3 regions of the Brevibacillus sp. 1238 genome follow, and region 1 is predicted to be linked to each of the others. Evidence: riboswitches for the same ligand, from Rfam matches in the RefSeq annotation. Region 1 holds a riboswitch; each other region holds the start of a gene.
The links. Region 1 has a riboswitch for cyclic di-AMP ahead of M2298_RS18455 (CAP domain-containing protein). Riboswitches for the same ligand answer to the same signal wherever they lie in the genome.
Positions count from the first base shown of each region.

Region 2: linked by a shared signal. The riboswitch ahead of M2298_RS23290 (quaternary amine ABC transporter ATP-binding protein) and the one ahead of M2298_RS18455 (CAP domain-containing protein) in region 1 are both predicted to bind cyclic di-AMP.
Region 3: linked by a shared signal. The riboswitch ahead of M2298_RS21355 (C40 family peptidase) and the one ahead of M2298_RS18455 (CAP domain-containing protein) in region 1 are both predicted to bind cyclic di-AMP.

Region 1 is NZ_JARXWC010000008.1:39,078-42,326, forward strand. Features, by position in the region: gene M2298_RS18445 (homoserine dehydrogenase) at 1-200, shown strand, start outside; gene M2298_RS18450 (hypothetical protein) at 340-498, shown strand; gene M2298_RS18455 (CAP domain-containing protein) at 566-1,285, opposite strand; cyclic di-AMP (ydaO/yuaA leader) riboswitch at 1,293-1,451, opposite strand; gene M2298_RS18460 (rhodanese-like domain-containing protein) at 1,536-1,883, opposite strand; gene M2298_RS18465 (cold-shock protein) at 2,312-2,515, shown strand; gene M2298_RS18470 (SDR family oxidoreductase) at 2,666-3,214, shown strand.
Region 2 is NZ_JARXWC010000013.1:115,874-119,122, reverse strand. Features, by position in the region: gene M2298_RS23295 (ABC transporter ATP-binding protein) at 1-738, shown strand, start outside; cyclic di-AMP (ydaO/yuaA leader) riboswitch at 901-1,047, shown strand; gene M2298_RS23290 (quaternary amine ABC transporter ATP-binding protein) at 1,480-2,700, shown strand; gene M2298_RS23285 (ABC transporter permease) at 2,684-3,249, shown strand, end outside.
Region 3 is NZ_JARXWC010000011.1:47,994-51,242, reverse strand. Features, by position in the region: gene M2298_RS21365 (sensor histidine kinase) at 1-302, opposite strand, end outside; gene M2298_RS21360 (response regulator transcription factor) at 303-1,022, opposite strand; gene M2298_RS21355 (C40 family peptidase) at 1,241-1,768, opposite strand; cyclic di-AMP (ydaO/yuaA leader) riboswitch at 1,773-1,909, opposite strand; gene M2298_RS21350 (LiaF transmembrane domain-containing protein) at 2,213-2,617, shown strand; gene M2298_RS21345 (PspA/IM30 family protein) at 2,685-3,249, shown strand, end outside.

The sequences.
Region 1 (3,249 bases):
CTGCGGACGGGATTCAAGCGGCTGTAGAATTGAAAGCGGTTGAAGCGAGTCACCCTTTTGCCCGTGTAAAAGGCACTACGAAGGCGATTCGGGTCGAAACCGATGTGATGGGAGAGCTGATGGTGGTCGGCGGGAAGTCAGACCCTGTAGCAGCGGCAGCCGCAGCGCTGAAAGACCTGGAGCATATTCTCAGCAAGTAAAAGCGCAGCTCCTAAACGGCAACAGCCCTGAGCAAGCTTCGTCTGTTTTCCAGCGATCGGCAGGCATGTATTTGCTGCTTTCACGCGCATACTACCGATGTACCACAAACTATCCAAATAGCGGCGAGGGGGCCATACGATGAAGCAATCATCTGATGTCAATGCCGAACTGCAACAAGTTTCTGCCTATCCGACCAAACAGAAGATGAACCAAAAGGATGTCGCTCTGTTTGACGAGCAGAAAGGTTGCGGCTGCACCCCCGAAGCGAAAAACGCGGCAAATACGGAGCAAGGCTAGCTCCACACGAGAAAAGCCGGGTCTCTTTGTGCGAAGAGAAACCCGGCTTTCGTGTGAAACGATTGTTTTATCCGATAAATTCTTGAACCCAGTAGCCGTTCGTGTATCCGACACCGATTTTGGTAAAGGCCGGGTTCATAATGTTTTTGCGGTGGCCATCACTGTTCATCCATTGCGTCATGACTTCTTCAGGGCTGCGTTGACCCATGGCGATGTTCTCGCCCGCAGCCATATAAGAGATGCCAAACTGCTTCATCATGTCAAATGGCGAACCGTACGTAGGGCTTGTATGGTCGAAGTAGTTGTTGTTCGACATGTCCGCTGCTTTTGCAAGTGCCACTTTGGACAAAGAAGCGTCCATCGTCACGGGAGCCAGTCCTGCTTTGGCGCGTTCCTGATTGACGAGATCAGCGACTTGCTTGGCAAAATCTCCTATTTTAGCCTGGTCAGCTTGTCCGGTTGGAGCCGCAGGTGTAGTTGCAACTGGTTGCGCAGGTGCTTGCGGTGCTGTTTGCACTGGTTTTTGTACGGGCTTTTGCACTGGCTGCTGCTGAACAGGTACTTGCTTTACTGGTGGAACAACAACCTGATTTTGCTGGGCATTGGATGCAAAAGGCAATTGTCCCGCATATGGAATCCATTGATAGGAAAATTGATATGGTGTACTGTTACCGTTTTTCAACGGGCAGTTTGCGGAAGTTGCAGCAGAAGCAGAAGTAGTAAATCCGGTCAAGGCCAAGCCCAATCCCAGAGTCATGGCGATGGCAGTAGCTCCAAAACGTTTCATATTCACATCGTCTCCTTTTTTTGGCCTACGAGGTTAGTTGTCGGATTCGGGTTGAGGAAACAACCCTACGCTCCTTCGAGCGATTCACCCCATAGCGGGTTTTGTTGACCCGCGTAAAAGATCCCCCGCACTTCCATTCGTGAGGAAGTTTCGGCGTATTGGTTTGGCATGACCCAGAATATCAGACCATCCCGCCCGAAATAAAGGAGTAATATCTGCCAATCTGCTGGAAACGTTGGTGCTAGTGCGTTTATTTCGCTTCGTCTTCGTCGTCCTTCCACGCTGTCAATCCGCCGAGCAGCGCTTTTGCCTCATATCCGTGCTCGCGCAGCAAAGCTGCCGCTTTTTGGGCTTTATTTCCCGTTGTGCATACAGTGATGATCTGTCTTTCTTTGACGGCCCGTTCTGTTTCTTCATCTAATAGTTTGGCGCCCTGCGCAAGCATGTGCACGTATGGAACATTTCGCGTGTCAGCGAATTTGCTTTCCACACTGCCTGTCTGAAATTTGGCTTCGTCGCGAACATCAAGGAACAAAATCGGAGTACCCTTTTCCAAAAGTTGCTTGATTTCTTGCTTTGTATACACTTCTTTTGACATGAATCATCCCTCCAGAACCTTAGTGTATCAGGTGAGAAACGGGCCGTGTAGCATCTAAATAGTTGATTATAGCGTATTTGTATGATAGAATGATAGTATTACTTGAATAATTAAGCCTAATTCATCGAGGTGCATAATGATGCTGATGGATAACGTTTTTGGATTCCCGATTCACACTGGCGCGGTCATCGGAGCCGCAAGGATGGGAGAGAGGAAGGGCTTTCGTCGTTTTAGGTTTTCAAAAAGTTTTGGTTTTAACATGGCAGTTCCGTCCTATGACACTTTCATATTGTCGAAGTAGAATAAATTCACATATCATGAAGGCGTATTGCAATCAGATGTTGGAGTATTTCTTCATGATATGTGAGCTTTATTTGCCTCGGTAAATATGACTGCATATTCAAATTGACTTTTGGAGGTTTTTTTACATGCAATCGAACGGAACAGTTAAATGGTTTAACGCAGAAAAAGGTTATGGCTTTATTCAAGTAGAAGGCGGAGACGACGTTTTCGTACACTACAGCGCAATCCAAGGTGACGGCTTCAAAACTTTGGAAGAAGGTCAACGCGTTCAGTTCAACATCGTAACTGGCAACCGTGGCCCACAAGCTGAGAACGTAACAAAACTGTAAACCTCCTTTATAAAAGAAACTGTCCTGAGTGGGCAGTTTCTTTTTTGTGTCTGCGGGAACGAATTACAGAAACGGATTGTTTACATAAGCTCCTTTGGTAGCCATGACGAGCAAATTCGTCGCCATGAATTTCGGTGTGTACGGCATGTCGTGTTCGAACCACAGGTCGTGGAAAAAGCAGTCGCCACTTTTGGCAAAGTAGACGTACTGGTCAACAACGCTGGCGTCAGTACGGATCAAAAGCTGGAACAGTTCGACGTGGAGCAGTGGAACAAAGTGATGAGCATCAACTTGACAGGCTGCATGCTCGGGATGAAATACGCGGTGCCAGAAATGAAGAAAGCGGGCGGCGGCTCCGTCATTCACATCTCGTCCATCGCTGGCTTGGTTGCCCTGAACTACACGAATGCGTATACGGCGGCAAAAGGGGCGCTTCGCTCGCTTGCCAAAGCGTCTGCTGTCGAGCTGGCTCCAGACAACATCCGCGTCAATTCCGTTCACCCGGGAATTATCGTGACGCCGATGATCCAGGAAACGCTCGATCACGGGGCTGGACAAATGTTTGAAAGGGGAACGCCGTTGCCGCGATTGGGCAAACCGGAAGATATCGCTTATGGTGTCCTGTATCTCGCTTCTGATGAATCCAGCTTCGTAACAGGTACAGAATTGGTCATTGACGGCGGTTGGACAGCCCGATAACGATAACGAAAAGACAAGGCGTTGGGAGATGCATC
Region 2 (3,249 bases), on a different contig from region 1:
CAACAGCAGGTGCCGGAAGCGTACAAGCAAAACCCGAAAGCGCGGGTAGCCCAGATGCTGGAGATGGTCGGTCTGGGCGGTATGGAGGAGCGGTTCCCCAGTCAGCTTTCCGGTGGGCAAAAGCAGCGTGTGGCGCTGGCGCGCGCCATCGTGTTCAATCCGACCTTGTTGCTGATGGACGAACCGTTGAGCAGTCTGGACGCCGAGCTGCGCATGCAGATGCGAAAAGAAATCCAGTTCATTCACCGCGAACTGGGTACGTCGATTGTCTATGTGACGCACGATCAATCCGAGGCACTGGCCATGGCTGATCGCATTGTCGTGATGAAGGGCGGCAGAGTTGAGCAGGCAGGCACTCCGCACGACATTTACTACGCCCCGGAGTCGCCGTTTGTCGCCAAGTTTGTCGGCAGAGCCAACTTTTTAAAAGGGAACTGGGCTGCCGCGAACACCTTTTTGCTGGAAAAACAGGGAGCGTCATCGTTGCCGATCACCGTTTCGCGTGATTTTTCCGCTTTTTTCGATCAGCAAGTATTGCCTGTTCGCCCGGACCAGTTGAAGCTGTCCACCTGGCAACAAGGCGCGGACGGGATCATGGGCAAGGTCGCTCACGTCCAGTTTCAGGGCCGGGAGCTGATTTACTCGATTCGCGTCGGGGAAGAGGAATGGGAAGTGGTCACCGATATTAGCGAGCGGTTTGCTTACGATGATTCTGTACTGGTGAGCATTTGCGTGTAAGCTGGAAAGCAGGCGAAATAGCTTTCATTGGTGAGCAACCGATAGCTAATGTCAGGATATAAATAAAGAACGATCAAGCATGAGGCAAGCAGGCAGAAGCGAGCATTCACAATAATTGGCAGCAGGCGTATAATCAAATCACATTACCGAATCTGATTCAAACATTTCATACGGCCTAGTTCCGGGGCAACCCGGAAGCGGGGGAACCAATCTTTTGGGGTTAATCCTGAGCAATCAGGAGGGATGAGATAAGTCTTCTCTGCCATCCTACCCGTCAGCTAACCTCGTCGGCCAAAGCAGGGAAGGTTCATGAAGCGATGAAGTCTGGGCAATGATGCGAAAAAAGAGGAGCGGTCCTCTTCGGGCGCGTTTATAGGCCATTTCAGACTTTTTCTTTGGGACCTTTGTTCTTGAGAAAAAGGATGAAATAGGTCTATTTTTTATGGCGATTTTCATGTGTGGCTTTTGTCATACGCGTGCATGTCGATGTGCGAGGATGGCGGGCGGCAAATGAATTTCAGCATAAACCCGGTGCATGAAACCAAAAAACGAACAGCGAAATCAGGAAGACAGCGTACAGGGAGCCTTTTGCACAGGGGCGCCAGGTATTAGGTAAGCCTGCGTTAGTTCTGCAAAAATCGAGCGTACACAAGCGGCAGCGTCTGCAGGTGGTTCGTCCGGTTGGAAGCGGAACTTCGCAGGTTTTTTCATTTGGGAAAACAAGAAAGGGAGGAAAGGCTCATGCCCAAAATGACAGTCAGGCAATTGACGAAAGTGTTTGGCAAGCAGCCGCAGGCAGCGTTAAAGCTGTTGGAGCAAGGATGGACAAAGGAGCAAATTTTTAAAGAGACAGGGCAATCGATCGGTGTGAACCAGATCAGCTTCTCGGTAGCAGAGGGCGAAATTTTCGTCATTATGGGGCTGTCAGGCAGCGGCAAATCTACCTTGATCCGACTTTGCAACCGCCTGATTGAGCCAACCACTGGGAGCGTTCAGATCGATGGCGAAGAACTCATTGGTATGAAGCCGGCTCATTTGCGCGAGGTACGCAGGAGAAAGCTCGGCATGGTTTTTCAAAATTTCGCGCTCTTCCCACAGCGAACGGTACGGGAAAACATCGAATTCGGTTTGGAGATTCAGCAAGTACCGCATGGATTGAGGCAAGAAAAAGCACGCGAAGCGCTTGCGCTCGTCGGGCTTTCCGAGTGGGAAAATGCCTTCCCTGATCAATTGAGCGGCGGAATGAGGCAGAGGGTCGGCCTGGCCCGGGCGCTCGCCAACAATCCCGACATTTTGCTGATGGACGAAGCGTTCAGTGCCCTTGATCCGCTGATTCGAAAAGACATGCAGGATGAGCTGCTAGAGCTTCAGCTAACGATGAAAAAGACTATTTTGTTCATTACTCACGATCTGCATGAGGCATTGCGGCTCGGTGACCGGATCGCCCTGATGAAAGACGGTCGCTTCATCCAGGTCGGGCGTCCCGAAGAAATCATGACCGATCCTGCGGATGAATTCGTGAAAAAATTCGTTGAGGATGCAGACTTGTCCAAAGTGCTGGTGGCAAAACACGTGATGAAAAGGGCAGAAGCGATTACTCCTGACAAAGGTGCGAGGGTGGCCCTCCAGCTCATGATGGACAACGGGGTATCCAGTCTGTACATCGTAGACAAAAAGCGGGCATTGCTTGGGCTTGTTACCGCCTATGACGTTTCGCTTGCGATCAATACGGGCGAGTCGCTTGAAGCCATCATGAAAAAAGATATCCCCAGCGTGGGGCCAGATGCCCGTCTGAACAGCCTGTTTCCTCTGATGGCAGATTTGCACGTTCCGATTGCTGTCGTGGGTGAGGAGCGGCGTCTGTTGGGCGTCATTGTCAAGGGAGCGGTGCTCGGCGGGCTTGTCGGCAAGGTCAATCCGCAGCAGGGAGCAGAGGTGATGCCCCATGGATTCCGTGCCTAAGTTGCCGATCGGTGAGTGGGTGGAACGAATCGTTGAGGCGCTCGGTCAGCACAAAGGCATTTTGTTCGATCCGATCGCGATCATCATTTCGGGAATGGTCACGTACTTTACCGAGGTTTTGGCTGCGATACCGTCTGTTATTCTCATTTTGCTGTTCGGGGCGCTGGCCTGGGTATTTGGCGGGCGATCTTCGATGTTTTTCACATTGCTTGGGCTGTTTCTCATTGCCAATCTGGGGTACTGGGATGAAACGGTCGAAACGCTCGGCTTGGTTATTGCTTCTGCCCTGTTGTCCATCACTGTAGGGATTCCTGCGGGTATTGCCTGCGCGCGAAGCGATACTTTCACGAAGCTGGTCATGCCGTTGCTAGATTTGATGCAGACGATGCCAGCATTCGTTTACTTGATCCCGGCCATTTTCTTTTTTGGACTGGGCGAAGTACCAGGGGTCATTGCTTCCGTTATCTTTGCGCTGCCGCCGATCGTCCGATTTACGAATCTCGGCATACGTCAGGTTCCGCCGGAGCTTGCAGAAGCAGCGGATGCTTT
Region 3 (3,249 bases), on a different contig from region 1:
GCTTTTGACGGCCTGTGGTAAATCGTGTTGCCGCTCGCGTCCTTCACGACCATCCGGTACATGACGTCTTCTGGCAACTGCTTCTCCAGCTCCTGGCGCTCGATCGGGTCCTTGAAGTTGCTGGAGCGCAGCAGTTGGTTGACCCGGACCTTTTCTGCCGCATCCTTTTCTGCCTGGTACTGGTTGTGACGGTCGTTTTTCAACTGGTCGATGATGATGTCCTGAAAAACGAACTTGAACAGCAAGATGTTGAGCGTAATCAACGCGATAAAAGAAAGAAACAGTTTTTTGCGGAGGCTCATCTAAAGCTTCTCCCCGATGAATACGTAGCCCGTCCCCCACTGAGTTTTGATGAATTGCCGCTCTGTTTCCAGCTTCTCGCGCAAGTTTTTGATGTGTACCGTCACCGTATTGAGCGAGCCGTAGCCATAGCCCCAGACGCGGTCGTAAATTTGTTCCCGCGTGAAGACGATACCCGCATTTTCAGCGAGAAAAGTCAGCAGTTGAAACTCTTTCGTGGACAACTCGATCTTTTGGTTGTTGACGTAGACGGAATACGTTTCTTTATGGATTTCCAAATCCTTGAACTTCAAAACCGTGATCGGGGAACCGGAGGCGTCTTTTTCCGGCTGCTCCTCGGTATGCTTGCGGATGCGCTCGTAGCGGCGCAGATGGGCGCGTATGCGGGCGAGCAGTTCTTCCGTGTCAAACGGCTTCGTAATGTAATCATCGGCCCCGATTTCAAAACCGACTACTTTGTCTACGGCCTTGCTTTTGGCGCTGAGAAACAAAATAGGCAAGTCCCATTCGCGACGGATTTGCGAGCACAGCTCGTAGCCGCTCATGTTAGGCATCATGATATCGAGCAGAATGAGATTAGGCCGCTCTCCCTGGCTGAGCAGGGCAAGTGCATCCTCGCCATTTTCCGCAGAGGAGACCTGAAAGCCTTCGTTTTCCAAAATATCTTCAAGCAGTTCAATAATCTCCTGATTGTCGTCAACGATTAAAATGTGATCTTTCACCGGAATTACCCCCAGTTACTTCTATTAATAAGTGAACAAGTATCATGGCAAAAAAGAATCAGCCTTGTCTATCATAACATGCTTTCACAGAATAGGAACAAGTATCCCTTCATTCATGCTTATTTCCTTATAAGTAAGGGCACCTATTTAGACCTGGTACTAAATTTCGTCAGAAAAAGCCAGAGACGATTGTCCCTGGCTCTTATGTTTTTGCCGAACTACTTCTTTTTTGGTTGATTTTCCGGCAACGATGCAGCTTGCACCGCGTTTTCCTTTTTCGGAGTGTCCGCCTTTGCTTCCAGAACAGGCGAGCTGATGCGCTTGGCACCAACAAAACGCTTGCTCCAGTAGTACGGGTCGTTCAACTTGGTGTTGACGACTCCGCGGCCGGATTCCGAATGCACGAATGTGCCGTCCCCGATGTAGATGCCCACGTGAGAGATGCTTCGTCCGTTTGTATTAAAGAACACAAGATCTCCTGGTTGCAAGTCTTTCCGTGCAACTTCTGTACCGTACTCATATTGAGAGGCAGAATTGTGCGGCAGGTCTACACCTAACGCGTCAAATACGTAGCGTGTGAAACCGGAGCAGTCAAAGCCTTTTTTGGATGTGCCTGAAGATTTGTAAGGAACGCCGTACAGATCATCGACAACCTCTTCGAGTGTCGTGTTCTCCGCCGCATGTGCAGCGCCCGCTCCCATAGCAAGCAATCCAGCCATAAATAAAGATAGTACCACCTTGCGCAAAAGAAACTGCTCCTTTCGTGAGCCTACGAAGTTAGCTGAAGGGTTCGGTCGAAAGGACGCCCTAAGTTGCCTAACGCAACTATTCACCCCAAAAAACTGGTTCCCCCGTTTCCGACATGCGGAATTCGGCTATTTTTCGATGTTTTTTTACACGCACTCTACGAAGATTCGCTGCTTGTCCGATTTTTCCTTTTTTTTGACTGCTTGTTCATATTTTTGTCACAAAATCCTGTCTAAAGGTGTAACGTTTTGTTTCGACATTGCAAGAGCGGTTGGAATGGGGCGAAAACAGGCTCGTCCGATTATGGCAGGAAGTGCTCTCCGTCCAAGGACGGAGGGAAAAACCAACCGCACGCCCGTTATGGAAAGCCTATCCGGGGGGCTACAATAAGGGCATAAGTTAGCAAGCACCACATGCACAAGAGAATAGGAGGTAAGCGAGCAATGAGTGAACGGTCTGGAAAGGTTTTGCTCGGGCTGGTTCTCTTGCTAATCGGCGGGTTGGTTCTGCTGGATCAAATCGGAATCGACTTCGGTGACCTGATCGGGATTTTGATTCCCGGGGTCATCATGCTGTACGGCGCTCGAAAGATTATGGGACAATCCGGTTCGCGTTTCTGGGGAATCGTGATCTTCCTCTTCGGGTTCCTGATGCTGATTGGCAAGCTCCATCTGCTGTTCCACGGCTTACTGGCCATTGGTGTGATTTATCTGGGGTATCGCTTACTGCGCCCCAGTCATGTCCCCAAAGAAGCGCCACCTGCCTGGGAGCGTCAGTGGGCCCAAAAAGTATTGAAAGAAGACGCGCTGGACGCCTGGGAAAAAGATGTGACCCGTCGCCAGCCATAGAGTTGCTCAAGTCGCGAGAGCTTTTGGATGAAATAACACGATGTGATATGATGAGGAGGAAATAAACATGAGTATTTTTAAACGTTTGCGTGACCTGACAGTAGCTTCGGTGAATGACGCTTTGGATTCCATGGAAGATCCGGTAGTGATGCTGAATCAATACATGCGAGATATGGAAGTGGAAATCGGACAAGTCGAAGTGGCTGTCGCCCGTCAGGTAGCACTGGAAAAGAAATTCCGCCAACAACTGGATGAAGCGAACACACTGATCGACAAACGCGATCGTCAAGTGAAGCTCGCTCTGACAGAAGGGGAAGATGAACTTGCTCGCCGTGCACTTGCAGACAAAAAGCAATACGAGGCGCGTGCAGCAGAGTATGAGACACTGTACTTGGCAGCATCCGAGGCAGCTACGCAAATGCGCGAGAAGCTGGCTGAGCTGAAGGAAGAGTTCTATAAAATGCGTGCGAAAAAATTCACGCTGATGGCTCGGGCACAGGTAGCTCGTACACAAAAGCAAGTGAATCATGCCGTAGTGGGAATCGGAAATCAGTCCGCAGGCCGCGGCTTTGCTCGCATGGAGGAAAAAGTGCTGCGCATGGAAGCCGAAGCGCAAATGAGCGGTCAATGGC